Regions from separate parts of the Lysobacter sp. H21R4 genome, predicted to be linked through region 2. Evidence: predicted binding sites of a transcription regulator. Region 2 holds the regulator's gene; the other holds the start of a gene.
What was found. The regulator FliA, encoded in region 2, starts transcription of late flagellar genes. The targets are predictions, from matches to a motif close to TAAAGTTTNNCNNNCNNNGGCCGATAA.

Region 1: a site for FliA is predicted at 5,389-5,415, ahead of INQ40_RS11860 (GGDEF domain-containing protein). Genes of this name have one in related genera too.

The regions. Positions count from the first base shown of each region.
Region 1 is NZ_CP063772.1:2,603,934-2,619,039, forward strand. Features, by position in the region: gene INQ40_RS11840 (M1 family metallopeptidase) at 1-1,831, opposite strand, end outside; gene ubiE (bifunctional demethylmenaquinone methyltransferase/2-methoxy-6-polyprenyl-1,4-benzoquinol methylase UbiE) at 1,904-2,743, opposite strand; gene INQ40_RS11850 (nucleoside deaminase) at 2,844-3,296, shown strand; gene INQ40_RS11855 (GFA family protein) at 3,775-4,179, shown strand; gene INQ40_RS11860 (GGDEF domain-containing protein) at 4,184-5,341, opposite strand; gene INQ40_RS11865 (hemerythrin domain-containing protein) at 5,531-6,037, shown strand; gene fabR (HTH-type transcriptional repressor FabR) at 6,063-6,758, shown strand; gene hslU (ATP-dependent protease ATPase subunit HslU) at 6,755-8,137, opposite strand; gene hslV (ATP-dependent protease subunit HslV) at 8,140-8,691, opposite strand; gene xerC (tyrosine recombinase XerC) at 9,313-10,245, opposite strand; gene INQ40_RS11890 (DUF484 family protein) at 10,235-10,909, opposite strand; gene dapF (diaminopimelate epimerase) at 10,906-11,772, opposite strand; gene INQ40_RS11900 (hypothetical protein) at 11,765-12,061, opposite strand; gene INQ40_RS11905 (YbaN family protein) at 12,102-12,485, opposite strand; gene INQ40_RS11910 (S9 family peptidase) at 12,497-14,689, opposite strand; gene INQ40_RS11915 (prolyl oligopeptidase family serine peptidase) at 14,865-15,106, opposite strand, start outside.
Region 2 is NZ_CP063772.1:752,941-768,046, forward strand. Features, by position in the region: gene INQ40_RS13005 (methyl-accepting chemotaxis protein) at 1-1,927, opposite strand, end outside; gene INQ40_RS03365 (energy transducer TonB) at 2,146-2,454, shown strand; gene INQ40_RS03370 (chemotaxis protein CheW) at 2,569-3,060, opposite strand; gene INQ40_RS03375 (chemotaxis protein CheW) at 3,142-5,154, opposite strand; gene INQ40_RS03380 (response regulator) at 5,159-5,524, opposite strand; gene INQ40_RS03385 (STAS domain-containing protein) at 5,521-5,838, opposite strand; gene INQ40_RS03390 (chemotaxis protein CheW) at 5,933-6,598, opposite strand; gene INQ40_RS03395 (ParA family protein) at 6,595-7,365, opposite strand; gene motD (flagellar motor protein MotD) at 7,367-8,371, opposite strand; gene INQ40_RS03405 (flagellar motor protein) at 8,373-9,113, opposite strand; gene INQ40_RS03410 (chemotaxis protein CheA) at 9,129-10,919, opposite strand; gene INQ40_RS03415 (protein phosphatase CheZ) at 10,960-11,562, opposite strand; gene INQ40_RS03420 (chemotaxis response regulator CheY) at 11,559-11,951, opposite strand; gene INQ40_RS03425 (RNA polymerase sigma factor FliA) at 12,015-12,764, opposite strand; gene INQ40_RS03430 (MinD/ParA family protein) at 12,761-13,642, opposite strand; gene flhF (flagellar biosynthesis protein FlhF) at 13,629-15,106, opposite strand, start outside.

The sequences.
Region 1 (15,106 bases), 1.0 Mb from region 2:
TTGCCAGGCCTTCCGGAGTCTTCACCAGCTCGGCGTAGGTCGGCATGATCAGCTTGCGGCGACCGACGCGCTCCAGGAACGCGGCAATCGCGTCGTTGGCTTCCGGGTAGCCGCTACGCACGGTCAGCGGGTACCAGCGCATCGCGATCTCGCCGTTGGGGGTGCCGGTGAACTTGTAGGCAGCGTCAAGCGCGGCCAGCTGCTCGTGGCTCAGCGTCTGCGGCATGCCTTCCAGAAAGTGCAGCCACTCCTGCGTGCTCCACTTGGCGGTGACGTCCCTGGCCGGCAGGGTGCCGTCGTCCAGCCAGGCCTTTCGCACGGTGTCGACCGCGTCGAACTGCGGCGACTTCGTCACCGGCGCGGACTCGGGGATGCCCTGGCCGTAGATCCACTCGTCCAGCTCGGCCTCGGTGACCTTGCCGGGGTGCTTGGCCAGCAGGTTGTCCTTGGCGTACTGGATGAAGGTCGTGGTCGGGATCGACTGGAACGCGAAGTGGTCAAAGTAGCCGCGCAGGAACGGGTCGAAGTCCTCGCGGCCGAAGCGGTGCTCCAGGAACATCATGAACCAGGCGCCCTTGTCGTAGGCGACCTCGGTCAGGGTGTCGCCGGCCTTGACGTGGATGTCGGGACGGATCGCCAGCGCCTGCGCCTGCGGCTCCATGTCGCCGATGGTCTTGCGCAGCTCGTTCTGGGCGATCGCCGCTTCCATGTTGGCGAAGTCCTTGCCGTACAGGGACTCGATGATGCGGTTCTCGACGTAACTGGTGATGCCCTCGTTCATCCACTGGTCTTTCGGGCTGGAGAAGGTCACCAGGTTGCCGGCCCAGCTGTGCGCCAGCTCGTGCGCGATCAGCGAAACCAGCGACTTGTCGCCGACGATCACGGTCGGGGTGGCGAAGGTGATGCGCGGGTTTTCCATGCCGCCGTAGGGGAACGACGGCGGCAGCACGAGGATGTCGTAGCGGCCCCAGCGGTACGGGCCGTACATGGCCTCGGTGGCCTCGATCATCTTCTCGGTGTCGGCGAACTCGGCGGCGGCCTTGTCGACCATGGCCGGCTCGGCCCACACGCCGCTGCGGTCGGAGATCGGCTTGAACTCCAGGTCGCCGGCGGCGATGGCCAGCAGGTAGGACGGGATCGCCTGCGGCATGGCGAAGGTGTAGTCGCCGTCACGCTCGGCTTTGGGGTCGTTGTCGGCGCTCATCAGCACCATCACGTCCTTGGGGCTGGTCACGTGCGCGGTGTAGGTGAAGCGCACTCGGGGCGTGTCCTGCAGCGGCACCCAGGAGCGCGCGTGGATCTGCTGCGATTGGCTGAACATGAAGGGCTGCTTGCCGCCCTCGGTCATCGCCGGGGTCAGCCACTGCAGGCCGGATGCGTCCGGCGAGGTGCGGTAGGTCACGCGGACGCGCTCGTTGCGGTCGGGCACCTGGATCGTCAGCTTGCTGCCCAGGCGCTTGTCGGCGTCGGCCAGCTCGTACTTGAGGTCGGTCCACTTGTCGTCGCTGCGCTCACCGACCACCTTCTCGATGGTCAGGTCGCGGGTGTCGAGCACCAGCTCGTTGGCGTCATCGGCGACCCAGTCCAGGTCGTAGGTGGCGCTGCCGCTGATTTCCCTGGCCTCGAAATCGACGTTGAGGGCGAGCGCGAGGTCCTTGATGCGGACCTTGTCGGGCTCGGCGTAGGACAGCGAGTCGTACTCGGCGGGCGCGGCGGTGGCCACATCGGCATCGGGTTTGGCGGCCGTATCCGCGGCCGGCGCGTTGTCGCGCGAGCAGCCGCCCAGTACCACGGCGGCGGCAAAAAACAGGGTCAGGATCGAGGAGCGCATGGGCAGGCCCGGGGTTGCAGGACAATCCCCGAGTGTAGCCGCGCCCGCGCGGGGCGCGAAGTGACTTCCGTCCTACACCTTGTAGCCGGTGTGGATGGCGACGATGCCGGCGGACATGTTGCGGTAGCTGCAGCGGGCGAAACCCGCGCCCTCCATCATCGCTTTGAGCTCGTCCTGCGGCGGGTGCTTGCGGATGCTCTCGGCGAGGTACTGGTAGCTGTCGGCATCCCTGGCGAACAGCTGGCCCAGGCGCGGCAGGATCTTGAAGGAATGGAAGTCGTAGATCGGCTTGAACCACTCCGGCTTCACCTCGGAGAACTCCAGCACCCGCGCCTGGCCGCCGACCTTCAGCACGCGGTGCATCTCGGCCAGCGCCGCGTCCTTGTCGGTCACGTTGCGCAGGCCGAAGGCGATGGTGACCAGGTCGAAACTCGCGTCCGGGAACGGCAGCTTCTCGGCATTCATCTGCACGTAGTCAAAGCCGGCGACCTTGCCCTTGTCGGTCATCCGGTCGCGGCCGACGCGCAGCATCGCGCCGTTGATATCGCCCAGCACGATCGAGCCGGTATCCCCGACGCGATCCTTCAGCAACAGCGCGATATCGCCGGTGCCGCCAGCCAGATCGAGCACCCGGTCGCCGCGCTTGACCTGCGCGGTGGCGACGAAAAAGCGCTTCCAGATCCGGTGGATGCCCATCGACATCAGGTCGTTCATCAGGTCGTAGCTGCCGGCGACCGATGAGAACACTTCCCCGACCAGCTTCTGCTTGTCCCCGGTGGGAACATCGCGGAAGCCGAAATGGGTCGTGCCGGCGGGATTGGCCTGCGCCGCCGGGGCGGCGGTGGACGCATCGGGCGCGCGCGCGGTGTCGGCGGCGGTATCGGAGGCGCTGCTGGGGTTTGGATCGTTCATGCGCCGATTATCGCACCGCCCCGCCGGCGTTGCGCTCACGTGCTCGACATCCCGCGTGGGCGCGGCGACGATCCCTCCATCCAACTCTACCGGCCGACCGATGATCAGCACCCCCGACTACCCCGCCCTGCTCGCCACCGCTGTCGCCGAAGCCCGCCAGGGCCTGGCCGAAGGCGGCATCCCGATCGGCGCCGCGCTGTACCACGCCGACGGCCGCCTGCTGGGCTGCGGCCACAACCGCCGCGTACAGGACGGCGACCCGTCCAGCCACGGCGAGACCGACGCCTTTCGCAAGGCCGGCCGCCAGCGCAACTACCGCGACACCATCATGGTCACCACCCTGGCCCCGTGCTGGTACTGCAGCGGCCTGATCCGACAGTTCAATATCGGCACCGTGGTGGTGGGCGAGTCGGAAACATTCCGCGGCGGGATCGACTGGCTGCGGGAGAACGGCACAACCGTGATCGATCTGGCGGACAAGGATTGCATGGAGATGATGCAGGGGTATATTGCGGCTAATCCTGAGGTCTGGAACGAGGATATTGGGGAGTGAGGAGACTTGTCCTGACGTACTCAAGCAAAGCGTAGCTCCTTAGCTTCGCCGGGATGGTGAGGGCCACATTCGTGACGCGCCGCGCCCCTCCAATGCACCACGGACGCTCATCGATGGCGCTTTTTTCGTCACCGGTGGCGCTCCAAACCTCAAGCGCGCAGCTTTCTGCCTCTTTCGTGAGGTTCCTCGGCTCACGCGCGGCCCTTTTCCCCGCGAACGTGAGCCTCCAACCTCGATGGCCGGCGCTTTTTGCGCGACCAATGCCCCTCGAAGCCTCAGCACCGGGGCTTTTTTGCTCAACATCGGCACCGGCTGCTCGGCACATGGAGCTTTTAGCGCGGACACCGAGGCGTCAAAACGCCAATCGAGACACCTTCACCTACCCGTCCCCGGCCGCATACCCGGTCTCGGCGGCGTGCCGCGGCTGCCTGTAGCTATCGAACGTAGACTTGCTCCCTCCCCACGCGGACATCTCCCGATGATCAAACTGGTAGGCGGCGTCGAGGTCCAACCCATCCACCGGGCGTCATGCCATTGCGGCGCGGTCGAGCTGGAGCTCGACCTGCCCGACGGGATCGTCGATCCGCGGCGCTGCGACTGCTTCATCTGCCGGCGCAAGGGCGCAATCGTCGCCTCGGTCCCGTTGGACGGCCTGCGTGTCACGAAGGGCTCGGAGCAACTGGCGCTCTACCAGTTCAACACCTATACGGCGAAGCACTACTTCTGCCGGATCTGCGGTATCTACACGCATCACCAGCGTCGGTCCGATCCCAGGCAGTACGGCTACAACGTCGGCTGCCTGGAGAGTATCAACCCGTTTGATCTGCCCGACGTCGTCACCGAAGACGGCGTCCACCACCCGGCGGATGCGCGCGATCGATGAGAGCCTATTGCGGTGACTCAGCGGTGGCGTAGCGCTGCGATGCGTCCCCCTCGGGCGCCACGGCATTGCGGTTGCGGCCCGCGCGCTTTGCCTGGTACAGCGCGCGGTCTGCGCGCTCCAGCAGGTCATCGGCGGTCTCGTCACGGCGGTGCTGGGCGACGCCGGCGGAGAAGGTGATGCACCGGCTGTCGGTCCCGCAGTTCGCTACCGCCCTTCGCATCCGTTCCAGCAGGCGGCAGATGCCGTCGACGTTGCCGCACGCCAGCACCACGAATTCCTCGCCGCCCCAGCGGCCGATCGCGTCGGTGGTGCGCAGCATCGCCGTCGCGCGGCGGGCGAATTCCCTGAGCACCTCGTCGCCACCGGCGTGTCCGAGCTCGTCATTGATGGCCTTGAAGTGGTCGATGTCGATCAGCGCCACGCAAAACGGGGCGAACTCACGCGAGGACAGCGCGGCGCTCCGCTCCAGCAGCGTTCGCATGGAACGCCGGTTTGCAATGCCGGTGAGTTCATCGCTCACCGCCAGCCGCTCGACCTGCGAGAGTGCCTGCATGAGCGCTTCGCGCTGGCGGTGGAGCTTGCGCCGGACACTGGACAGGCGCGCCACAATAAACCCCAGCGGCGGCAGCACCACCAGCAGCATCAGCACATTGTTGATGTCGACCATGAGCGGCGTCATCGCGCCGTGCTGCGGGATCCATTGCGGGAACCACGCACGCAGCATCACCGCCGCGACCAGCGCGAACAGGTTCAAGACCGTCAGGAACGCGATCTGCCGCCACTGCAGGGCGAATGCGCCGAATACGATGGTCACGACCATCGGCAACAGGGCCGCGGTGCGCATTGGGCCGATGAGCAGGTAGCCCCAGTTGGCACAGAGCACGCCGATGGACAGTTGCCAGATGGTCAGCGACGGGTCCTGGAACCGCTCGGTCCAGCCGCTGCGAAGGGCGACATAGCCGGCCAGAAGTCCGGCGAAGACGAAGCCCAGCCAGAGCAGGGTCGCGGTCTTGCTCATCCATCCCTGCAGCACGCCGGCGATCAGCCAGATCGCCGCGCCCATGTAGATGTAGCCCGCGATCAGCCATTGCATCAGTCGTTCCCTGCGCCGCGGGTGGGCGCTGCCCACCAGGTCCACCATCCGGGAAAGTAGCGATTGCATTGTTCTGGCGCTCCAGCACGGCTACCGGGAGGGTTGACCTATTGGACCTATCGGCCGGCCCGGCAGAACCTGAAGGGCGTTCGCGAAATTTGTGTGTTCCACAATCACAGCCCGTGAAGTGCGGCCAGGCCTCAACTTGCCTGCACCGGGGCGACGGGCTACAACTCCCTGTTCACAGGGGAGGTCACAATGGGTTTCTTGAAACGGCTTTTCGGCACGCAGGCGCCTGAACCCGCGGCGCCGGTGTTGCCTGAGCCAGGCAACGCCGCACGCACCATCCGCTACGACGAGACCCTCGTCGACAGCCTCAAGCACGACCACGAAGAGCTCGTCGCGATGTACACGCGCATGGGCGAGGACGCGGCTGCGGGCCGCTTCGATGGGCTCGACGCGGCGCTGCAGGAGTTCAAGGTGCGCCTGGAATCGCACCTGCTGACGGAGAACGTGCGCTTCTACGTCTATCTGGAACAGATGCTGGCCGACGACGCCGAGAACACGGCGCTGATCCGTGGTTTCCGGCGCGAGATGAACTCCATCGCGCGCGGCGTGGTCGACTTCGTCGCCCGGTACCGCAAGGAGCCGGTGAACGCGGCGAACCAGGCGGAATTCCTGGCCGCCCATGGCGAAGTCGGACGGCTGCTGACCCAGCGCATCGCGCGCGAGGAGTCGGAGCTGTACGTGCTGTATCACCTGTGAGGTGCGCAGCGCGTTTTAAGAGATGATGTCGGCCTCTTCCCCTGCACTCCCGGCGGCACAGGTGCCCAAACCGATTCCGACCACCAGCGACGGCCCCGGCCGCAGACCGGCGATCAGCCGCGAAGACCTGATCGAGGCCGCGCTGGCGATCCTGGGCCCGAACCGCAGCGTCTCCACGCTCGGCCTGCGCGAGGTGGCGCGCGAGGCGAAGATCGCGCCCAACAGTTTCTACCGGCATTTCCGCGACATCGACGAGCTGGCCGTGGTGCTGATCGAGCGCGCCGGCACGTCCTTGCGCGCCATCATCGGGCGGGCGCGCAATCGCGCCGACCCCAACGGCGGCGTGGTGCGCAGTTCGGTGGAGGCGTTCTTCGATCAGCTCCGCGCCGACGACAAGCTGCTGCACCTGCTGCTGCGCGAAGGTCTGGTGGGCTCGGATGCGTACAAGGAGGCAGTCGACCGGCAGTTGCGCTTCTTCGAGGAAGAGCTGCGGGTGGACCTGATCCGGCTCTCCAAGCTCAACCGGGTGCCGATGCACGAGCCGGCGCTGGTGGCCCGGGCGATCACGCGGCTGGTGTTTGCCGTCGGTGGCAGCGCGATGGACCTGCCGCCGGAGCGCTACCCGCAGCAGATCGACGAGCTCACCACGATGGTGCGGATGATCGTCAACGGCGCCCAGGCGACGAATCGGGCGGCCGGCGGGCTTGGGTCCAGCGCCTAGAGGATGTAGCGGCTCAGGTCCGGATCCTTCACCAACTCGCCCAGGTTGGCGTCGACGTAATTGCGGTCGATGGTGATCGCCTGGCCGTCGCGGTCCGGCGCCTCATAGCTGAGGGTGTCCAGCAGACGCTCCAGCACGGTGTGCAGGCGGCGGGCACCGATGTTTTCCTGGCGCTCGTTGACCAGCGCGGCGATCTCGGCGATGCGCTCGATGGCATCGTCGGTAAACGCCAGGCTGACGCCTTCGGTCTTCATCAGCTCGATGTACTGGACGGTCAAGGCCGCCTTGGGCTCGGTCAGGATGCGGATGAAGTCGCCCTTGGTCAGCGCCGACAGCTCGACCCGGATCGGGAAGCGGCCCTGCAGCTCCGGGATCAGGTCCGATGGCTTGGCCATGTGGAACGCGCCGGAGGCGATGAAGAGGATGTGGTCGGTCTTCACCGAGCCGTATTTGGTGCTGACGGTCGAGCCTTCCACCAGCGGCAGCAGGTCGCGCTGCACGCCTTCGCGGCTGACATCGCCGCCACCCACGTTCTCACCGCGCTTGGCGACCTTGTCGATCTCGTCCAGGAAGACGATGCCGTGCTGTTCGCAGGCCTCGATCGCGGCCTCGCGGACCTCGTCCTCGTTGACCAGCTTGCCGGCTTCCTCTTCGATCAGCAGCGGGCGCGCGGCCTTGATGGTCATGGTCTTGGTGTTGGTCTTGCTGCTGCCCAGCTGGGAGAACATCTGCCGCAGCTGCTGGCCCATCTCTTCCATGCCCGGCGGCGCCATGATGTCCACGCCGCTGACGTTGACCGCGGTCTCGATATCGATCTGGCGCTCGTCCAGCTCGCCGGCACGCAGCTGACGGCGCAGCTTGATGCGGGTCTCCGATTCCTGCGCGGACGGCTCGGCCGCGGCCGCCTGCGGATCAAAGCCGATACCGCCGCCCAATCCGGTGACACGCTTGGGCAGCAGTGCATCCAGGATGCGGTCCTCGGCGCGCTCCTCGGCCTCGGTGCGGACCTTCTGCTTGGCCTGCTCGCGATACAGCTTGACCGCGGTATCGGCCAGGTCGCGGATGATCTGCTCCACGTCCTTGCCGACGTAGCCGACCTCGGTGAAGCGGGTCGCCTCGACCTTCACGAACGGCGCGTTGGCCAGGGTCGCCAGGCGCCGCGCGATCTCGGTCTTGCCCACGCCGGTCGGGCCGATCATCAGGATGTTCTTGGGCATGACCTCGTTGCGCAGGTCGTCAGCGAGCATGCTGCGGCGCCAGCGGTTGCGCAGCGCGATGGCCACGGCGCGCTTGGCGTCCTGCTGGCCGATGATGTGGGTATCGAGCGACTGCACGATCTCGCGCGGCGTCATCGTGGCGCTGGTGTGGTTGAACTTCATGCTTACAGCTCCTCAACCACGACGTTGCGGTTGGTGTAGATGCACACGTCGCCGGCGATGTTGATCGCCTCGGTCGCGATGGTGCGGGCGTCCAATTCGGTATGCGCGTACAGCGCGCGGGCGGCGGACAGGGCGTACATGCCGCCCGAGCCGATGGCGATGATGCCGTCGTCGGGCTCAATGACATCGCCGGTGCCGCTGATGATCAGCGAGGTTTCCTTGTCGGCCACGGCGAGCAGCGCTTCGAGCTTTCCAAAGCGGCGCTCGGTGCGCCAGTCCTTGGCCATCTCGACGGCGGCGCGGGTCAGCTGGCCGTGTTTCTCGAGCTTGGCTTCGAAGACTTCAAACAGGGTGAAAGCATCGGCGGCGGCGCCGGCGAACCCGGCGATGACCTGCTCATCGCGGCCGAGGCGGCGGATCTTGCGGGCGTTGGACTTCATCACCGTGTTGCCCAGGGTGACCTGGCCGTCACCGGCGATGGCGACGCGGCCGTTGCGGCGCACCGAGACGATGGTGGTGGCGTGGAAGACGGTGGGGTTCTGGCTGGGATCCATGTGGGCTCCGTGGTCGAACCTCATGGATGGGGGTCGCGCGGCGCTGTTCAAGCGCTGGGGGCTGAATGGTGGGGATGCGCGGGGGCGGCTGCCGGGGACCGGCCGAGGTGCTGGCTGGTTGCGTATGGGATCCTCCGGGGCGGCTGCCGGGTTCCGGCCGAGGTGCTGGCTGGTTGCGTATGGGATGCTCGGGGGCGGCTGCCGGGTACCGTTTCCAGTCGCTCCACGAAATTCGCTTTGTGGAAACGGCACCCGGCAGCCGCTCTCGGAGGGCGCGGTGATCTGGTGGGGCAAGCAAGATCGGAGCGCCGAAGTGTGGACCTCTTCGGTGACAAATAGCGCCGCTGCTGCGACGACTCGCAACCGACGTTCTGCGACGAGGCAAGATGCGATGTCCGTTGCGATTAGATAGAAGGCCGCGCGCTCCAACAACCCGCGGTCATCGGCGCCTGCCAAAGCCAGACGCGAGCAAACGCGAACGCAGGAAGCAAGGCCGGTCGCCCCCAATTCACGGCGTGAACCGTTAGGCGGGGCGGGGGATCCGGTTCGACCAAGCGAATATCGTGGAGCGACTTGAACCGGGTCCCCCGCCCCGCCCGCTCGTGCTTTAAACCCAACCCCTCAATCTTTCGAAGGCGGTTTCCGTTTCGCACGTGGGTGAGCCGCGTCGTACACCGTCGCCAGGTGCTGGAAGTCGAGGTGCGTGTAGATCTGCGTGGTGGCGATGTCCGCGTGGCCGAGCAGTTCCTGCACGCCGCGCAGGTCGCCGGAGGACTCCAGGATGTGGCTGGCGAAGCTGTGGCGGAGCATGTGCGGGTGGACGGCTTTGGTCAGGCCCTGGCGCTGGGCCAGTTGGCGCAGCCGGTATTGCACGGCGCGCGGTGTAATGGTGCCGTTGCGGCCGGGGAAGACCGGGCTGTCATTGCCGGCGCCGGTCGAGGCGCGCCACTCGGCGAGGGCAATGCGCGCGTAGGAGCCCAGCGGGACGCTGCGTTGGCGGCTGCCCTTGCCGAGCACGGTGACCAGGCCGTCGTCGAGATCCAGGTCGCGCCAATGCAGGGCGCACAGCTCCGACAGGCGCAGGCCGGAGGAATAGAACAGCTCCAGCAGGGCGCGGTCGCGCAGGCCGAGCGGCGCGTCGGTGGGGACCTCGACCAGCACCTTGACCTCGTCGGCGTCCAGGACCTGCGGCAGCTTGCGCGGCGCGCGCGGGGCGCGGATCGCGGCGGCGGGGCTGGCGGTGATGCGACAGTGGCGCAGGAGCCACGCGTAGAAGCTGCGGCAGGCGGACAGGCGGCGCTGCAAACTCTTGGGCGCGAGTCCGCGGCGGTGTTCGGCAGCGATGAAGCTGCGCAGGGAGTCGGCCTCCAGCCCGACCAGGTCGAGTGCCTGCGCGGCGGCCCACTGCGCCAGCGCGGTCAGGTCGCGGCGGTAGGCATCCAGCGTGTGCGCGGAGACCGCGCGCTCGACCTGCAGGTGCTCGAGGAACGCGGCGACGTTAGCGTCGAGCGGCGCGGCCGGCGCAGGCGCGGGGGTGCCGGAATCAGCGGGCATACCTCGCCAGCGCTGTTTCCAGCGCCTCGCCCATCATCTGCAGGAACAGCGTGCCCATGCCGGGGAAGAACCGGTTGGGATCGCGGCTGCCCACCGCTACCAGCCCCAGCGCGGGCAGCGGCAGCAATGCGGTCGACTGCACCTGGTCGGCGTTGTCGCCGTAGAGCAGCGCGTGCTTTTCCGGCTGCAGACGACCGCACAGCGGCTCGCCGTCGGCCAGACAATCGAGGAACGGTTGCAGGCGCACGTCATCGCGCTTGACCACCTGCAGCCACTCGTTCTCGTCCAGTCCGTCGATGGGCTCAAACAGCACCAGTTGCACCAGGTCGCCGTTGAAGTCCTCCGCCAGCGTCGCCGCCATCGCGCGCACGGTGTCGGCGGCGGTGTCCTGGCGCATCAGGGCCAAGGCCAGCTGGTGGGTACGCACCGCCAGCCGCTCGTTTTCCTCGGCATTGGCGAACAGCTCGCGCAGGCGCTTGGACAGTTCGCGGTTCTTGTCGCGCAACACCTCCAGCTGGTAGCTGGCCAGCGAGGCGGCCGAGCCCTCCTCGCGCGGGACCACCAAGCTGAGTGACAGGTCGGGGAACTGCTGCAGGAAGGTCGGATGGCGGCGCAGCCACGCGGCGACCTCGTGCGCACCCAGGGTTTCGGTGGTCTCGCTCATGCGTTCCATTCTCCTTCAAATACGAATGCGGCCGCGCCGGTCATCACCATCGGCCGGTCGTCGGCGGGCCAGCTGATCTGCAGGTCGCCGCCGGGCAGCGACACTCTTACGTCGCGATCGACCAGGCCGCGCCGGGTGAGGATGGCGACTGCCGCGCACGCACCGCTGCCGCAGGCCAGGGTTTCACCGACGCCACGCTCATACACGCGCAGGCGGATGCGGTCGCGGCCGAGGATCTGGGCAAAACCGACGTTGACTGATTCGGGAAACGCCGGATGGTCCTGCAGGCCGGATCCGGCAACGTCCAGCTCGGCGGTATCGATGTCCTCGACTTCGATCAGCGCGTGCGGATTGCCCATGGATACCGCGCCCACCGGCATGATGCTGCCGCGCACCGGCAGCACGTAAGGATCGCGCGCGGCGTCGAAGCCAACCATCGGGATCCGTGCCGGCTCGAACTCCGGCACGCCCATGTCGACCCGGTAACGGCCATCCCCGAGGCGCTGCACCGTGTGGGCACCGATCGGGCTGTCGAGCTGGAACTCGCCTGCCACGGGCGCGCTGCCTTCGCGCACCAGCCAGGCGGCGACGCAGCGGGCGCCGTTGCCGCACTGCTGCGAGCTGGAGCCGTCCGCGTTCCAGATGCGGTAGCTGGCGACAGCGGCCGCGGTGCGCGGCGCTTCGATGGTCAGGATCTGGTCGCAGCCCACGCCGTGGTGGCGATGGGCGATGGCGCGGCACAGGTCCGGTTCGGGGGCGTCGCGGCCACCGCGCAGGTCCAGCACGACGAAGTCGTTGCCGGCGCCGTGCATCTTGCTGAAAGGCAGGGCGGAACTGGATCCGGTCCGCGCTGCTTCAGTCATTCCCGTCGTCGTCACCGCCCACCTCGGGGATCGGGTCGGCGCCGGGTTCCTTGATGGTGTCGTCGGTCGGGGCGTCGTCCTCGACCGGTTCGGTGGCCTCCACGTCCTGCTCGTCGACATCGTGCTCGTCGACATCGTGCTGGTCGACATCCTGGCCGTCGCTGTCGACCGGGGCATCGGCGGGAACGGCCTCGGGCAGTACCAGGGGTCCACTGTTGCCGCAGCCGGCAACGGCGAGCGGCAGGGCGAGGACGAGGGCGAGCAGGCAAATCGGCAGTCGTGCGTTCATCGCCGCAGTGTAACGGCGCCGGCGGTCAAGGCGATACCGCTCAGCGCTCCGGCTCGGGCCGCAGCCACAGCCAGCAGGCGATGACCGCCATGCTGATCGTGGCGACGGCGGCGATCCACAGGTGCGGAGCGGTCAGGAACGCGACGGCAGCGGCCAGCAACATCGACGCGCTGGCGAGCCACTTGGCGCGTCGCGAGACCGCTCCGTGGCACTGCCAGTCACGGATCATCGGACCGAACACACGATGTGTCAGCAACCGCTGGTGCAGTTGCTTGGAGCCCCGCGCCGCCGCGTACGCTGCCAGCAACACGAAGGGCACCGTGGGCAGCAGCGGCAGGACCACGCCGGCCGCCGCCAACCCCAGGCTCAGGTAGGCGAGCAGCAACCAGGCCCAGGGCACCGGACCATGTGGGTCGCGCCCCATCGGCACGGCGGCTAGCGGGAAGCGGCTGTCTCGACCGCCAGCTGGTCGAGCATGAACGCGTACATCTCGGCCAGCTCGCGGTAGCGGCGGAAACGGCCGGACTTGCCGCCGTGGCCGGCGTCCATGTTGGTGCGGAACAGGATCGGCGCGCTGCTGGTGTCCAGGTCGCGCAAACGGGCGACGTACTTGGCCGGCTCCCAGTACTGGACCTGCGAGTCCCACAGGCCGGTACCGATGAACATCGCCGGGTAGTCCTGCGCGACCAGATTGTCGTACGGCGAATACGCCAGCATCACGTCGTAGAACGCCTTGTCCTCCGGATTGCCCCACTGGTCGTATTCGTTGGTGGTCAGCGGAATGCTGGCGTCGAGCATGGTGGTGACCACGTCCACGAACGGCACCTGCGAGAGGATCACGCGGTAGTCGTGGGGCGCCTGGTTGGAGATCGCGCCCATCAGCAGGCCGCCAGCGCTGCCGCCGTAGGCTGCGACACGATCCTTTGCGGCGTAGCCCTGCCCGACCAGGAAGCGGGTGACGTCGATGAAGTCGTTGAAGGTGTTCTGCTTGTGCTCCAGCTTGCCGGCGTCGTACCACTTGCGGCCCATCTCCTGGCCGCCGCGGACGTGGGCGATCGCATAGACCATGCCGCGATCCAGCAGGCTGACGACCGGCAGGTTGAAGGCCGGGTCCATCGAATAGCCGTAGCTGCCGTAGGCGTACTGCAACAACGCGGCGGTGCCGTCCTTCTTGAAGCCCTTGCGATAGACCACCGAGACCGGCACCTTGCTGCCGTCGCGCGCGCTCGCCCACAACCGTTCGGTGGTGTAAACCGTGGAGTCGTACCCGATCACCGGCTGCTGCTTGAGCTGGCGGCGCTCGCCGGTGCGGGTGTTGAGCTCGTAGGTGGTGTCCGGCGTGGTCAGCGAGGTGTAGCTGTAGCGCAGCCAGTCGGTGTCGGGCTCGGAATTGGTCGACAGGCCCATCGAGTAGGCGCTCTCGTCGGCCTTGACGTATTCGGAGGCCGGGTCGGCCTGGCCGACGTCGCCGCGGATCAGGCGCAGCCGCTCCAGGCCGCCGGAGCGCTCGGCCACGGCGGTGAAGCCGTCAAACAGCTCGAAGCCGTCGATGAACACGTCCTCGTCGACGCCGATCCACTCCTGCCACTGCGCGCGCGAGCTCGCGTCGCTGGGCGCGGTCATCAGCTTGAAGTTGTCGGCCGGCCTGCCGTCCGCGCCGGGTGCGTTGGTGCGGATGACCCAGCGTCCGTCGTGGTGGTCGGCGCTGTACTCCACGTCGCGCTCGCGCGGGGCCAGCACGGTGAACGTGCCCGGGTCGGCGGCCGGCGCGCAGCGGCTCTCGCTGGACACGGTGCTTTCCACGCCGATGCAGATGTACTTGTCATCGCGGGTGCGGCCAATGCCCATGTAGAAGCTGTCATCGTGCTCCTCGTAGACCAGCACGTCATCGGCGACCGGAGTGCCAAGCACGTGCTTCCTGACGCGCACGGTAAGCAGGGTTTCCGGGTCGTTCTCGACGTAGAAGACCGTGCGGTTGTCATCGGCCCAGACCACGTTGGCCGACACGCCCGGAATGGCATCGTCGAGGATCCTGCCGGTGTCCAGGTCCTTGAAGCGGATTACGTACTGGCGCCGACCGACATCGTCTTCGGCCCAGGCCAGCAGGCGGTTGTCCTGGCTGACCTGGTAGTCGCCGACGCTGAAATACTCCTCGCCGGCAGCCATCGCATTGACGTCGAGCAGGACCTGCTCGTCGGCGTCCATCGAACCCTTGCGACGCGCGTGGATCGGGTAGTCCTGGCCGGTCTCGAAACGCGTGTAGTACCACCAGCCTCGCTCGCGGTACGGCACCGAGCTGTCGTCCTGCTTGATGCGCCCGACGATCTCCTCGTACAGCGTGTCCTCAAGGCCCTTCAGAGGCGCCATCACGGCATCGACGTAGGCATTCTCCGCTTCCAGGTAGGCCAGCATCGCCGGATCCTTGCGGGTGTCGTCGCGCAGCCAGTAGTACTCATCCTGCCGCGTTGCACCGTGCGGGGCGGTAACCACGTGCGGGCGTTTCTCGACATCGGGCGGGGTGATGGGCGCGGCGGGGGACGGTGCGGAATCGACAGACATGGAAGAACTCGTGGCGAGGGCCGGCGTGGCGGCGGTCATCAGGACGGCAAGCAGCAAGGCGGGCTTCATGGATGGGGGCTCCGGAGAGAAAGCGCAACGGCGAAGCAACTGGAGGTCGGCGGACAGCTTGCCCGCAGGCGGACAAAAAGTGGTCCCTGGGACCCGAAATTCCATGAAAAGAGGCCGGGCGACAGACCCGGCCTCTCTGAATCCGGTGGCATCTCACCTGCCACCCCGGCGCGCATCAATCGGCCAGCTGGTTCCACAGGAAGGTGTAGGCCAGCGCGCTCATGTGCGCGGCCTGCTGGTTGTTGGCCGAACCGCCGTGGCCGCCTTCGATGTTCTCGTAGTAGCGCACGTCCTTACCGGCGTCGAGCATTTTGGCCATCATCTTGCGGGCGTGGCCCGGGTGGACGCGGTCATCGCGGGTGGAGGTGGTGAACAGGGTCGGCGGGTAATCCTTGTCAGCGTCGAACAGGTGGTAGG
Region 2 (15,106 bases):
CCAGTTGGTTGGCCTGGCGGGCGTTCTCGGCGTTCTGGCGCACGGTGGAGGTGAGCTCCTCCATGGACGAGGCGGTCTCCTCCAGCGATGCGGCCTGCTGCTCGGTGCGATGCGACAGGTCGTTGTTTCCGGCGGCAATTTCGCTGGCCGCCGCGCTGATCGTATCGCTGCCTTCCCGGATCTGGCCAACGATCCGGGCCAGGTGTTGCACGGTGTCGTTGGCGTCATTCGCCAGCCGGCCGAACTGTCCGGGCAGGTTGGTGTCTGCGTGCTGGGTCAGGTCGCCCTGGGCCATCGAGGCAAGCAACTCGCCGACCTCGCTCAGACCGCGGTCCGCGCTGCCCATCAGTTCGTTGAGGCCCACGATCATGTCGCGGTAGACGAACTGGAACCGCTCAGCGTCGCCGCGCTGGCTGAAGTCACCGGCAACCGCGGCATCCACCAGCATCTTGATCTCGGCGGTGACCGCCTGGGTATTCGCCTTCACCGCATCCACCGCGGCGGTCACCTCGGCCTTGGTGCCCGGGAAGCGCTCGATGTCGCCGGACAGGTCGCCGCGTGCATACGCCGCGACCATGTCGATGGTCTTGCGGGTGATGTCGATATGCGAGGCGACCAGGGTGTTGATCTCCTCGGCCATCTGGCCGAACGCGCCGGGGAATGCAGCGGCGTCCAGTCGCTCCTCGATGTTGCCGGCCTGGTGGGCTTCGTACACCTCGCGCTGTGCGCCGGCGAACGTGCGCAGGCTGCCGACCGCGCGCTCCAGGCTGCGGCCGATGTCGCGAAGCTCGTCCTGGCTGTCCACGCTGACACGCTCGGGGAACTCGCCCGCGGCGATTGATTCGGTCGCCTGCTGGATCCGGACCAGGGAGTTGCGGGTGCTGCGGCTGAAGCCGAGGAACAGGTAGGCGGCCACCAGTAGCATCAGCAGGACCAGCGCGCCGGTGAGCACGGCCGAGCGCGTCATGCTGGCGATCTGCGCGGCAGCGGCGGCATCCAGGGCGTTGATCGACCCGAGCATTGCGGCGGCCATGGCCAGGTGGGTCGCGTGTTCGCGCGCGGCCATCGTGGCGACCGGCAGCTCCGGGGTGTCGGCGTCGAGGATGTGGGTCGCGATGGCGGTGTTCTGCTTGCCCATGGCCTCCAGCGCGCTCTGCACCGGCTTGCCGGCAATCTCGGCCAATACCGGCATGCGCTGGGTGGCGTTGTTGAATTCCAGCTCGATCCGGCTGCGCAGGAAGTCCTGCATCGTCCGCGAAACCGCCAGGCCGGTGCGGTCATCGACCCAGATCGCGCCTTCGCCAAGCACGCGGAGGCCCACTTCGCCCTGTTGCGACGTGTACTCGGCCAGTGTCGGCAGCCATTCGCTGGCGGCACGGCCCATGTAGAGCACCGTCGGCTCCTGGGAGTGCGCCAGGCCCGTGCGCTCTGCGACCAGGCCCATCAGGTCGCGTACCTGCTGGATCGTCGACTGGGTGACGTCGCCTCCGGCCTCGCCTGCGCTGACCCGGCGCCAGCCCTCCTGCGCCTGCTTGAACGCGTTGGCGACGTCGGCATCGTTGATCTCCTGTCCGGACCAGCGTGCGGCGGCATCGAGCTGGCTGGCGGCGGTGCCTGCCGCCGCAGCGAGTTCCTGTGCCGGCACCTCGTCCTTGGCTGATTTCCGCGTGCTCATCTGCCGATGGCTCTGCATCGCCAGCATCGAGCGTTGCAGATGCGCGAGGCCTTCCCCCGTTGCGCGCTGCTGTTTCACTGCACCGATCTCGACGGTCGTGCGAACCACCAGGATCCCGGCCAGCAGGCCGCAGGTGAGCATGAAAGCGGCACCGATGACCAGCGCCTTCTGGTGGAAGCGCAAGCGCGCCATAAGCCGCATGGACGGGGCCAATGCACGTTCCATCAGGGTAGGGGTATGACGAGTGGACATCGGAGGCCTCGGTTAGTGGATCTTGCGGGTCGACTCCCGGGACAACGGCTGCCTGAACAGAAACTTTAGGAATGGAATGGAACCGGGCGTGCCGCTAAAGAAACGCCGGTCGCGGCCGATGTGGGGAAGTGCAGGCAGGAGCATTCGTTCCCGCCTCCGCTGTCTGCAAGACGCCGAGCCAATTCCACGCGGCTTTTCCCACCCTCCAGGAGTTCCCCATGTCCCGTTATCACACCCTTGCCATTGCTGCGCTCGCATTGGCCTTCGCGTTCCCGGCGCAGTCGCAGGCGCTCAGCCCGATCAAGCGCGTTGAGCCGACCTACCCGGCGGACGCGGCCCGCAGCCGCACGGAAGGTTTCGTCGAGGTGGAATTCACCGTGGGCGCCGGCGGCAACGTGGAAAGCGTCTCGGTCGTCAACGCGCGTCCTGCACGCACGTTCGAGACTGCCGCGGTGAGCGCGGTCAAGCAGTGGACCTTCGCGCCGGGCGGCGGCCGCGGCAAGGTGCGTCTGGACTTCAATCTCTGAGGTCTGGCGAGCTCCGGGCCTTGCCCGGGCACCGACGCCCCCAATAAAAAACGCGCCACCCGGCGCGTTTTTTATTGGTTTCGGAATCGGCAGCAACGCTATCCCGATCGCGCCCTATTGGAGAGCGGTGGCAGCGGCCACCAGGCCCATCTCCGTGCTCGTCATCAGGCGCTCGATGTCCAGCAGGATCAGCATCCGCTCGTCCAGCGTGCCGATGCCGGTCAGGAACTGGCGGTCAATCGTCGCGCCCAGCTCGGGCACCACGCGGATCTGCTCGCTGGCCAGCCGGATGACGTCGGACACGCTGTCCACGACGATCCCAACGATGCGGTCGGAGACATTCAGGACGATCATCACCGTCACCGCGGTGTAGTCGGCATTGGCCAGGTTGAACTTGAGGCGCATGTCGATCACCGGAACGATCGTCCCGCGCAGGTTGATCACCCCCTTGATGTAGTCGGGTGCATCCGGAAGCCGCGTCACCGCGTCGTAGCCGCGGATCTCCTGCACCTTGAGGATGTCGACGCCGTATTCTTCCTCGCCCAGCGCAAAGGTGAGGAACTCTTTGCTGTCGGTATCGACATCCGTGCCCTGTTGCGAGGGCATGGCGCGGGGGGCGAGAAGCGTGGGGCTGGTCATGGCGTGTGTCCTTGCGGCGATCGGTGATGGCGGTGGATTGGGGCGGGCTCAGGCGGCGGCGGACAACGGCGTGGCCGTGGCGATACCGCCGGCGTCGATGATCAGCGCGACGCGCCCGTCACCCAGGATGGTCGCGCCGGAGATGCCGGGGATGCGGCGGTAGTTGGTTTCCAGGTTCTTCACGACCACCTGCTGTTGGCCGAGCAATTCGTCCACTTCCAGCGCCAGGCGGCGGCCACCGCTTTCCACCACGACCGCAATCGGCGCGGTGGCGGTGACGGTGTCGGCAGGCAGACGGTACTGCTGGCGCAGGTTGATCAGCGGCAGGTAGTCGTCGCGTACATGCAGGACCCGGGTGTCGCCGGCAATGGTGCGGATTTCGTGCGCCTGCGGCTGCAGCGACTCGATGACCATGTTGAGCGGGAGGATGAAGACCTCGTCGCCGACCGCGACCGACATGCCGTCCAGGATCGCGAGTGTCAGCGGCAGGCGGATCGATACGGTGGTGCCAAGCTTGCGCTCGCTGCGGATCTCGACCTGTCCGCCCAGCGCCAGGATGTTGCTCTTGACCACGTCCATGCCGACCCCGCGGCCCGACAGGTCGGACAACGCGTCGGCGGTGGAAAATCCGGGATGGAACACCAGGTCCCAGATCTGCGCGTCGGTCGGATTTTCCGGCAGCGGCAGGTTGCGCTCGACCGCCTTTTGCATGATGCGATCGCGATCCATCCCGCGGCCGTCGTCGCTGACCTCGATCATGATGTGGCCGCCCTGGTGGGAGGCGTTCATGGTGATCGTGCCGGTCTCGTCCTTGCCCGCGACGCGACGTTCGGCGGCCGACTCCAAACCATGGTCGATCGCATTGCGCATCAGGTGGACGAGCGGGTCGACGATCTTCTCGATCATGCCCTTGTCCAGCTCGGTCGCCTCACCGAACGTGCGCAGGCGGACCTTCTTGTCCAGCCGCGAGGCCAGGTCGCGGACCATGCGCGGGAAGCGGCTGAAAGCGAACTCAACCGGCAGCATGCGCACGCTCATCACCGCCTCCTGCAGGTCGCGGGTGTTGCGGTCCAGCTGCCCCAGGCCGGTCAGCAGCGTCTCGTTGGCGACCGGGTCCAGGTGCTCGGAGCGCTGTCGCAGCATCGCCTGGGTGATGACCAGCTCGCCGACCAGGTTGATCAGTGCGTCCACCTTGGCGACCGCGACACGGATCGAGCTGTCGGCGTCCGCGTTCGCGCCGCGCGTCGATGCAGGCAGGCCATTGGCGGAAGTCGACGGCCCATCATTGGCGATCGCTGAGGCCGCGGTGTCCCGCACGGCCGTTGGCCCCGCGGCCTGGACGGCCTGGATGGTCAGCTCGCATTGATCCTCCACCCAGGCGAACGCCTCATCGATCGCGGCGCGCGGAACGCTGCCGGGAAGCATTAGGTCCCAGGCCAGGTGGGCCTCGAAGGGGTCGAGCGCGTCGAAGGCGGGCAAGCGCTCATCGACGCAAGTGGTCGCCAGTTCGCCATGAGTGGCCAGCTCGCGCAGGATGCGCAGCGGATCGTTGCCGGTCATGAACAACGAGGTGTCCGGACGAAAGCCGATGCGCCAGTGGCCGGGGTCATCGCCGGCATCCGCTTCAGCGACGACGCTGGCCGCATCGGGGGCATTGACCGCGAGCAGGCGGTTCAGCCCGGCGTGGGCACGCTCCATCGCCGGCCGGTCGACTTCGCCGCCGTGCTCGGCGACGGCCAGAAGGCCACGCAGCACGTCCACCGATTCGAGCAGCGCGTCGATCGCGCCGGGGTCAAGCCGGCGGTGGCCTGCGCGCGCCTCGTCAAGAAGCGTCTCCAGCAGATGGGTCAGGTCGGTGACGTTGCCAAAGCCGAAGGTCGCCGCGCCGCCCTTGATCGAGTGCGCTGCGCGGAAGATCGTGTTGATCGTGTCACCCGCATCCGTCGCGCTGCCGGCATCTGCGCCCAGGTCGCTTTCCAGGCGCAGCAAGCCTGCTTCCATGGCCTGCAGTCCTTCCCGGCTTTCCTCGAAAAACGCAGCGTGGAACTGGGTGATGTCCATGGTGTCAGGCGAGGACCTTGCGGATTGTTGCGAGCAGTTGCTCAGGGTCGAACGGCTTGACCAGCCAGCCGGTCGCGCCGGCGGATCGACCTTCCTGTTTCTTGTCGCCACCCGATTCGGTGGTCAACATCAGCAGCGGCGTGAACTTGTAGTCGGGCAGCTGGCGCAGCTGACGGATCAGCTCGATGCCGTCCATCCGCGGCATGTTGACGTCGGTGACCACCGCGTCAAAGCGCGTGGTGCGGGCGATTTCCAGCGCCGCCTGCCCGTCCTCCGCCTCGCGCACGGTGTAGCCACCCGACGACAGCGCGAAGGCGACCATCTGCCGCATGGAGGTGGAGTCGTCGACGATCAACAAATTGGCGCTCATACGGAATCTCCGTTGTTCTCTGGTCCGTCAAATCCGGCGGGTTGCGATGCCAGGCCCAGGCCTTCGGCCAATGCCAGCACATTCGCGGCGTCGATCAGGGCCGCAGAGGGCAGGGTGATGGTGGTGATGCGTCCCGCCAGGGCGCGGTCGCGGACGAACGCGTGCAGGAGCTGCAACCCGGCGGTATGGACGCGCGCGACCCGGTCGCCGGTCAGGACGACGGGTTCGGCATTTTCGAACTGCGTTGCCAGCGAGGAACGCAGGTCGGCGACGTGCTCGATGCCCAGGTCAGGCTGTAGCGATAGTTCATTCATCAGGATGGCTGCCGAAACGGTCAAGAGCTTTAACGGCACCGTATGGGGAAGCTTTAGGGCGGTGCGAGCGCGTGGTGCCGGCCGGGCGGTGCCGTCAATTGAACAGGACGTCGGCGTCCAGCAGAACGGTCGGCAGCGCGCCCATCCGTGCGATGCCCACCATGCCCCCGGCGTCGGTTCCGGCCAGCGGCGGCTCGATGTGCTCGCGCGACAGGGTCACCACGTCGTCGACGGCGGACACCAGCACTCCGATCAGCTCGTCATTACGCTCCACGACGATGATGCGGGCATGTTCGTCGGGCTCGACCTTGCCGGTCCCGAGCCAGCGCGCGAGATCGAACACCGGTACCACCCGGCCGCGCAGGTTCATCAATCCCAGCATCGCGGCGGCCGTACCGCGCAGCGCGATGATCGGGCTGACGCGCACGACTTCCTGCACGCGCAACAGTTCGAACGCGTAACGGTCCTTGCCCAGCGCGGCACGGAGCCAGCGGTTGCCGGACGCGTTCGAGGCCGGGCGGGCTGCGGGATGTTGGTCCTGCTTTGTGCTGGCGGACGTGGCAGCCGGCGCGGGTGCCGCCGCCTGCTTTGTGGGAAGTGGTGCGGGGGCAGGCAGGTCGCGTGTGACCGGGTCCACCGTGTCCGCACGGTGGAAAATGGTTGCCGCCTGCTTTTGCGCGGCGTCGGCCGGGGCCACCGCGTCGCACATTGGCGAGGCGAGCAGTTCGTCCAGGTAGTCGTCGACCGTCTGGGCGTTCATGCCGCTTTCTGCTGTGCGGGAATGGCATTGAGCAGCCAGTTCAAAGCGCTGTGGTAGGCATCCGCGCCACGCCCGGTGGGCGCAGTGGCCGTGGTCAAGGCCATGGCATCGCGCAAGCGCGTGTCCATCGGAACGGCCTTGGGCCAGACCACGCCCCTAAAGCGCTCCTGCAACTGGTCCAGCGTGTTCACGCCGGCCCGCGTGCGCCGGTCGTAGAGCGTGGGAAGGATATGGCGGGGCAGCGGGCGCCGACGCGAGCGCTCGACCATGTCGGCGGTGCGCAGCATGTCGGTCAGCCCGTGCATCGCGAGCGGATCGGTCTGGGTGGGCACGATCAACCGGTCCGCCGCTGCCAGGGCATTCACCATCAGCAGGCCCAGCGTTGGCGGGCAGTCCAGCAGCGCGTAGTCGTAATGGTCCTGCGCCGTATGCAGCGCGCGGCTCAGCGATAGTCCGAGCCCGGGCTGGGTCGCGCCACGGCGCTCCAGTGTTGCCAGCGCCGGTTGCGCGGCGACCATCAGCAGGCCGTCGATCTCGGTTTGGCGCGACAGTGTCGTCAGCTCCACGCTCGCATTGGAGAACACGTCGTGGGTCCCGGCGGGGGCAGGATCGGCGGGAATGCCGAAGGCCCGTGTCAGCGAGGCGTGCGGATCCAGGTCCATCAGCAGCACGCGATGGCCCATGACGGCCAGGCCGCGCGCCAGGCACAGCGAGGTGGTGGTTTTGCCCACGCCACCTTTCTGGTTGGCAATCGCCCAGATCTGCATGTCAGCCGGCTCCGGAGTTGGATGGGGCACGCTCTGGCGCCGTTGCGGTCGCGCGCGCACCCTGTGCCACGGCGCTCGCGCTGCCAGCACGCACGTCGGTCGCAGCCACGGCCGGTGGCAATGGCGCGGTGATCGCGTCGGGACCCTGCGGCGATGCGAGGATCACCAGCAACACGCGCCGGTTCGCGTTGCGCCCTTCGAAGGTCGCGTTGTCGCCCACGGGCTGGTGCTCGCCGTAGCCGACGATCGCCAGCCGCGCCGCCTGCACGCCGGCCGCGATCATCTCGTGGACGACGCTGCCGGCGCGGGCAGCGGACAGCTCCCAGTTGGACGGGAAGCGGGCGGTCGCGATCGGCATGTCGTCGGTATAGCCTTCCACCCGAACCGCGTTGGGCTCGTCGCGCAGGATGACGGCCAGCTTGCGGACCGTCTCCACCGCGACCGGGCTGGGCTTTGCCACGCCGCTGGCAAACAGGATGTCGCTCTGGATCTCCACCTCAAGGAAGGCGGGTCCGCGGCGCACCGTCACCAGTTTCTTCTGCACCAGTTCCGCGAGTGCCTCCTGGATACGCTGTCCCAGCTGGTGCAGCTCGCCCTGGTTGCGGTTCTCGATCTCCAGGATGGCCGCAGCCGCCGCCGGGGACGCCTCGGTGCTGCGTTGGGGATGGCCAAAGGTGGGCATGTCCAGCACCTGCAACATGCGCGGCGAGTTGATCGGCGTCGCCGCCGCCGGGCCGGCCTTGGAGGCGGCGGTCTGGATGGACGGACGGTCAAAGGCCGACCCGCGCAGCTGGGTCTTGCCCAGCTGGATGGGGCTGATGGTGCGTGGCGGCCCGCCAAAGGCGGACGACAGCGAGTCGGCCAGCACGCGGTACTTGCCCTCGTTGAGCGAGGAGATCGCGTACATCACCACGAAGAACGCCAGCAACAGGGTCATCAGGTCGGCGTAGGGAATCGCCCACGCCTCGTGGTTCTGGTGCTCCTCGTGCTGGACGCGCCTGGCCATGTCAGTGCACGAAGCCGTTCAGGCGGGTTTCGATGTTGCGCGGGTTCTCGCCCTGGGCAATCGCGATCAAGCCCTCGATCACCATCTCGCGCTCTTCCGCCTGCTGGTTGATGAGGCCCTTCAACTTGCTCGCTGCCGGCAACAGCGCGAGGTTGGCGGTGCCGATGCCATAGATGGTCGCGGTGAAAGCCGCGGCGATGCCGGAGCCGAGCTTGCTCGGGTCGGCCAGGTTCTTCATGACCGCGATCAAACCCAGCACCGCGCCGACGATGCCGAGGGTGGGCGCGTAGATGCCCATGCCTTCAAACACCTTGGCCGCGGCCAGGTCGCGTTGCGACTGACCGTGCAACTCGATTTCCAGCATCTGCCGGATGGACTCGGGCTCCAGGCCATCGACCACCATCTGCAGGCCCTTGCGCACGAAGGCGTCGTCCTGGACTGCGACCTCCGGCTCCAGTCCCAGCAGTCCCTGGCGTCGGGCAGTGGTGCTCCACTCCACGATCTTCGCGATCAGCGCGGGCCGGTCGTGCGAGGGCGGACGGAACACCCAGCGCACGATCTTCATCGCCCGCATGAAGGTCTCCATCGGCGTCTGCACCAGGATGGCCGCCATGGTGCCGACGATCACCACCACGAACGCCGCCGGCGACCACAGACCGGCAAGACCGGCACCCTTCAGGATGCTGCCGCCGATCAGTGCGACCAGGGCGAGTACGGTGCCTATGACGCTGAGTTTGTCCATGGCTTCAGTTAACGGTCACGACAGGGATTGCTTGAGCCGGCGCGAGCCACGCACGCCGGTCCGGTACAGCGCATCGACGTCCAGGATCAAGGACATGCGTCCGTCGCCGATCAGGCTCGCGCCGGCGTAGCCGGGCAGCCCGCGAACGGTGCGCGGAAGCGCCTTGATCACCACCTCCTCGCGGCCGCGCACGCGGTCCACCGCGAGGCAGAAACGCTGCTCGCCGGTCTGCAGCACGACCACCGTGCGCTCGCCCAGGGCCAACGGCGCGCTCGCCAGCCCCAGCCACTGGCGCATGTCCAGCAACGGCAGGGGTTCGCGGCGCAGGTCGATCACGTCCTGGCCGTCGATCGACATGGGCGTGCCGGGCAGGTGCGCGAGCACCTCCACCACGCGCACCAGCGGCAAGGCGTAGACGTCCGCCTCGATCTCCACCAGCAGCGTGGGCAGGATCGCCAGGGTCAGCGGCACCCGGATCACGAACCGCGAGCCGTGGCCGGGCTCGGACTGGATCTGGACCTGGCCCGACAGTTCGCGAATGCGCGACTGCACCACGTCCATGCCCACCCCGCGGCCGGAGAGGTCACTGACTTCCGCGCGGGTCGAAAAGCCCGGCAGGAAGAGCAGTTGCAGGCACTCATCGGACGGCAGCCGCGCGGCGGCATCGGCGTCGATCAGTCCCTTGCGTACCGCTATGTCGCGGATCCGGTCCGGGTCGATCCCGGCGCCGTCATCGCGCACCTCGATGACGACGTGGTCGCCTTCCTGCTGCGCGGACAGGCGGACCTGTCCCTGTTCGGGCTTGCCGGTCTCGCGCCGGGTCTGCGGTGATTCGATGCCGTGGTCGATCGCATTGCGCACCAGGTGCACCAGCGGATCGGCCAGGGCTTCCACCAGGTTCCGGTCCAGCTCGGTTTCCGCGCCGACGACGACCAGTTCGACGTTTTTCTGGAGTTGCCGGGCCACATCCCGGGCCAGCTTGGGGAAGCGCGCGAACACGCGTCCCACCGGCTGCATGCGCGCCATCATCACCGCCGACTGCAGGCGCGAGGTGGCGCCATCCAGCGCCCCGACCGCACGATCGAGTTCCTCGTCGTGCAGGCGCGGGCGCAGGGTCTTGAGCCGGTTGCGCGCGAGCACCAGTTCGCCGACCAGGTTGACCATGGCGTCCAGCCGCCGCACGTCCACGCGGACGGTCGGCTCATCGTGCGCGGCAGGCGTCTGCGCCTTGCGCGGGTTCGCAGGCGCGGCCGGCGCGGGCGCCGGGGGAGATGGAGTGACCGCCGGCGTTGGCGACGGCGTCGGCGGCACCGGCGGTTCGTGTCCGCTGAGACCTTCCGCGGTCGCCGTGATGCCGGGGATGCCACCGCTGCCGTGCAGGCTGTCCAGCAACGCCTCGAAATCCAGATCGTCCAGGTCATCGCCTGCGCCGGCGGCCGCAGTCACCGGCTCTCCCGCGATCGGAGCCGCCTGCACGCGCATGCTGTCGATGAGCGCGGCGGGCGGATCGGGCAGCGCATCACCGGCGGCGATGCAGTCCAGCATGTCCACCAGCAGGTCCAGTGCCTGCTGCGCACCGTCGAAGGCGGTCGAGTCCATCGGCATCGCGCCGTTGCGTGCCAGATCGAAGCGGTCTTCCACCGCGTGGCAGACCGCGACCATGCCGGGGAAATCCAGGAATCCCGCGCCGCCCTTGATGGTGTGGAAACCGCGGAACACGGCGTTCAGGCATTCCCGGTCGTTGGGCGCGTGCTCCAGCGCGACCATCTGCTCGCCGAGCTGGTCGACGATCTCGCGCGCCTCCATCAGGAAGTCGGCGCAAATGTCCGAGGCCACGTCCACGGTCCTACAGGCCCAGCGACGTCAACAGCGAGTTGGCATCGTCCTGGCTGACGGGTTCGGGATCCACGCCGCGCACCGCGGGGCCGAAACCGCGGTTGCAGATCTGCAGCGGGCGGTCCGCTTCGGCGGTTACCTCGCCCAGTCCGATGTGGACCGCACGCACCAGCGCAACCACGCGCAGGATGATCTGCCCGGTGAGGTCCTGATAGCCCTGCGCGGCGGTAAGCTCGGACAGCCGCGAGCGGATGCCCGCAACGGCCTCGCCGGCGGCCGCATCACCCGATACGGGCAACTGGCGAAGCAACTCCCCGCACTCGTCGACCAGGTCGAGCGAGCGCATGCTGGCCTGCTCGGTCAGGGTGACCACATGCTCCAGGCGTGCACAGGCATCGGGAAGCGATGCCGCGTTCGGCGCGTTCCCGCCGGGTTCGCCCAGGGCCTGTTCCAACTCGCGCGCCAGCCGCGCCAGCCCCTGCACGAAGGGCTGCGTGCGCCACTCGATCAGCGCATCGACGTTGGCGCGCCATCCGGCATGGTCATCGTTTTCCAGCGCCCACAGTGCTGCGTGCAGGCGCTGGATGATCACCTCGCGGTCGTGGTCGGTCACGCACTGGCTCCCACGCGCTCAAAGACCTTGCCCAGCTTGTCGCCCAGGGTCGCAGCGGTGAAGGGCTTGATGACGTAGCCGTTCACCCCTGCCTGCGCGGCTTCGATGATCTGCTCGCGCTTGGCCTCGGCGGTCACCATCAGCACGGGGGTCTTCGCCATTGTCGGATTGGCGCGGATGGCGCGCAGCAGGTCGATGCCGGGCATCCCGGGCATGTTCCAGTCGGTGATCACCAGGTCGAAGCTGGCCTTGTTCAGTTCGACCAGCGCGGTGGTGCCGTCGTCGGCCTCGGTGGTGTTGGTGAACCCGAGGTCGTTGAGCAGGTTCTTGACGATGCGACGCATCGTGGAAAAGTCGTCGACGATCAGGATGCGGATGTTCTTGTTCATGGGTACTCGTTGGTTGACGTGTGCAAGGCGGGCGGTGGTCCCGGGTGGCAGGCGGGTTCTGGATCAGTCGTCGGCATCCAGCGCGGTCTCGCGCCAGTCGCCCAGGCGTGCGCGCAGGCGGAGCATCGCCTGGCCGTGGATCTGGCAGACGCGCGATTCGCTGACCGACAGCACCGCGCCGATCTCGCGCATGTTCAGCTCCTGCTCGTAGTACAGCGAGAGCACCAGCTGTTCGCGCTCGGGCAGTTCGCCGATGGCGCCGCCCAGCGATTCGCGGAACTCGCTGTAGTCGAACGCGCTGGCCGGCGTGGCCCCGCTTGCCGCGACGCGGGGCTCGCCGTCGTATTCCTCGGTGTGTGCGTCCAGGCTGATCAGCTGCCCGCGCGAGGCCTCCTCCAGCATCCGGTGGTAGTCCTCCAGGCTGACCTCCAGCTGGGCGGCGACCTCCTGGGTCGTGGCCGAGCGACCGGTGAGCTGCTCGACGCGTCGCGTGGCGGCAACGACATTGCGGTAGCGGCGGTGCACCGAGCGCGGCACCCAATCGCCACGCCGGATCTCATCGATCATCGAGCCACGGATGCGGATCGAGGCGTAGGTCTCGAAGGCCGCGCCCTGGTCGTCCTGGAAATTGCGGGCGGCATCCAGAAGGCCGAGCATGCCGGCCTGGATGAGGTCATCGACCTCGACGCTGGAGGGCAGGCGCGCGGCCAGGTGGTGGGCGATCCGGCGTACCAGTTCGCCGTGGCGCTCGACCACTTCGGCAGCATCGTGGCGCGGCATGGAAGCGCGATAGGCGGCTGCGGCAAGGCTCATGCGACGGCACTCCGGGTAGGCGTGATCAGGCGCTCCATGTAGAACTCCACGTGGCCGCGTGGACCCGGTGGGGACTGCCATTGGCTGGCCCGGCGGGCGATATCGCGAAATGCCACGGCCGACGGGCTGGACGGGAACGCCTCCATGACCGATTCCTGGCGCTGGATCGCCCGGCGCAGCCACTCGTCACGCGGAATGGCGCCCAGGTAGTTGAGGGTGACGTCCAGGAAGCGGGACGCGACCCGCTCGAGCTTTCCGAACAACTGCCGGCCTTCCGCCGCGCTCTGCACCTGGTTGGCGAGCACCTGGATGCGGCTGACACCGCGGTCGCGGTTGAGCACCTTGATGAGCGCGTAGGCGTCCGTCACCGAGGCGGGTTCGTCACAGACCACCACGATCACGTCCTGGGCGGCCTGGCAGAAGGTCAGCACCCCGTCGGCAATGCCCGCCGCGCTGTCGATCACCATCGTGTCGATCGGGACGTCGAGCTGGCTGAAGGCGTGCACCAGGCCGACGTGCTGCTGGGGCAACAGCTCGGTCATGTGGCGCTTGCCCGACGCGGCCGGGACGACCAGCAATCCACCCGGGCCCTCCAGCAAGGTGTCCTGGAGCTCGCAGCGACCGGCGAACACGTCGGCGAGCGTGAAGCGTGGCGACAGGCCCAGCATGACGTCCACGTTGGCCAGGCTCAGGTCGGTGTCCAGCAACAGCGTGCGCTGGCCGGCATTGACCATCGCCATGGCCAGGTTGACCGACACGCTGGTCTTGCCGACCCCGCCCTTGCCGCTGGCAACGGCGATGACGCGCACCGGCGGAACCGGTGCGGCGGCCGGGGGGCTCGCCAGGTCGACGGCGCAATGGAGGTCAGGCGTTGGCATGTTCGTCCTCGGTGACAAAGGGGTTATCGGCCGCACGTCGGAGTTTCTCCAGCTGGAGGACGAGATTGGATGCGTTGGCCGCCTGCAGGTCGCCCGGAACCAGTTGCCCGTGGGTCGTGTACGCCAGGCTGAGGCCATTGCGCACGGCCACCGACAGGGCCGCGCCGAGGCGTCCGGTCTCGTCGGTCTTGGTCAGCACCACGGCTTCCGGGCTGGCGATGCGGTAGCGGCGGACCAGCTCATTGAGGTCGTGCGGATGGGCGTTGGCCGGCATCACCAGCAGGCTGCGCAGCTGGCGCGTTGCCCGCAGCCAGGTGATCTGCCCCAGCAGGGCGCGGTCGCGGCTGCCGTAGCCGGCGGTATCCACCAGCACGAGCGGGTAGTCCTGCAGCTGTTCCAGCGTCTGGGTGAGGCTTTCCGCGCCGCGCGCTTCGCACACCGTGATGCCCATCCGACGACCGTGCGCATGCAGTTGCTCGATCGCGCCCAGGCGTTCCGTATCGGTGGTGACCATGGCCACGTCGCGGGCGCGGTGGCGGGCGGCGAAACGGGCGGCCAGCTTGGCCACCGTGGTGGTCTTGCCCGCGCCGGTCGGGCCGATCAGGGCGATCACGCCACCCTCGTCGATCGGTTCGCTGCGCAGCACGGTGAGCATCCGCGCCAGCTCGGCCAGCATCGGTGCGCGTACCTGGTCCGGCGGCAACGCGGGGTTGAGCTTGGCAACCACGGACTGGGCGAGCGACTCGTCGCAGCCGTAGCCCAGCAGGATGTCGTAGGCGGCTGCGCGCGCCGGTGAGCCCCGCAGCCGCTCGGTGGTGAACTGGCCCATCTCGCGCTCGATCATCCGCCGCATCGAGGTCAGTTCCTCGCGCATGGCGGAGATATCCGGATCGGGGTCCGGCACCGCCTGCAGCACGGGCGCGGCGGGCGTGGCAGTCGCGGGTTCCGACGCCGGAGCGGCGTCGGGGCCGAGGGCTTCCTTAGCAGCAGCGACGGCTACAGCAGGCACCGCCTCGTCTGCGGGCGGAGTCGGGTGATCCGGCGATGACGGCGCGGGCTCTGCGGCGATCCCGGCGGCGGGGGGGGCGAACCCGGCCGACGCGGAGTCAACGTGCTCGGACGGGCGCGGCGCGTGGGCGGCGGCACTCTGAGTCTCGGCAATCCGCGTCGGCGCCACAGTGGGCTCGGGTGCGGCGTCCCGCGGGCTATCGGCAACCACCGATGCCGCGTTCGCGGTGTCCACCATCGCCGCCATCATGGCCTGGAAGTGCGCCGGTGCCGGGGCGAGCGGGCGGGCAGCCGCACGGGGGGCGGTCGGCGTAACGGCGGCGGCGGCGGCGGTCGGGAAACCTGCGGTCAGCTCGGCCAGGGTCGCATCGGCGCCCGCCTTTCGGCTTGCTGCAGGCGCCGCAGCGTCGCCGATGCCGAACACGGCGCGCGCACGGCGGGCGAAGCTGTCGCGCG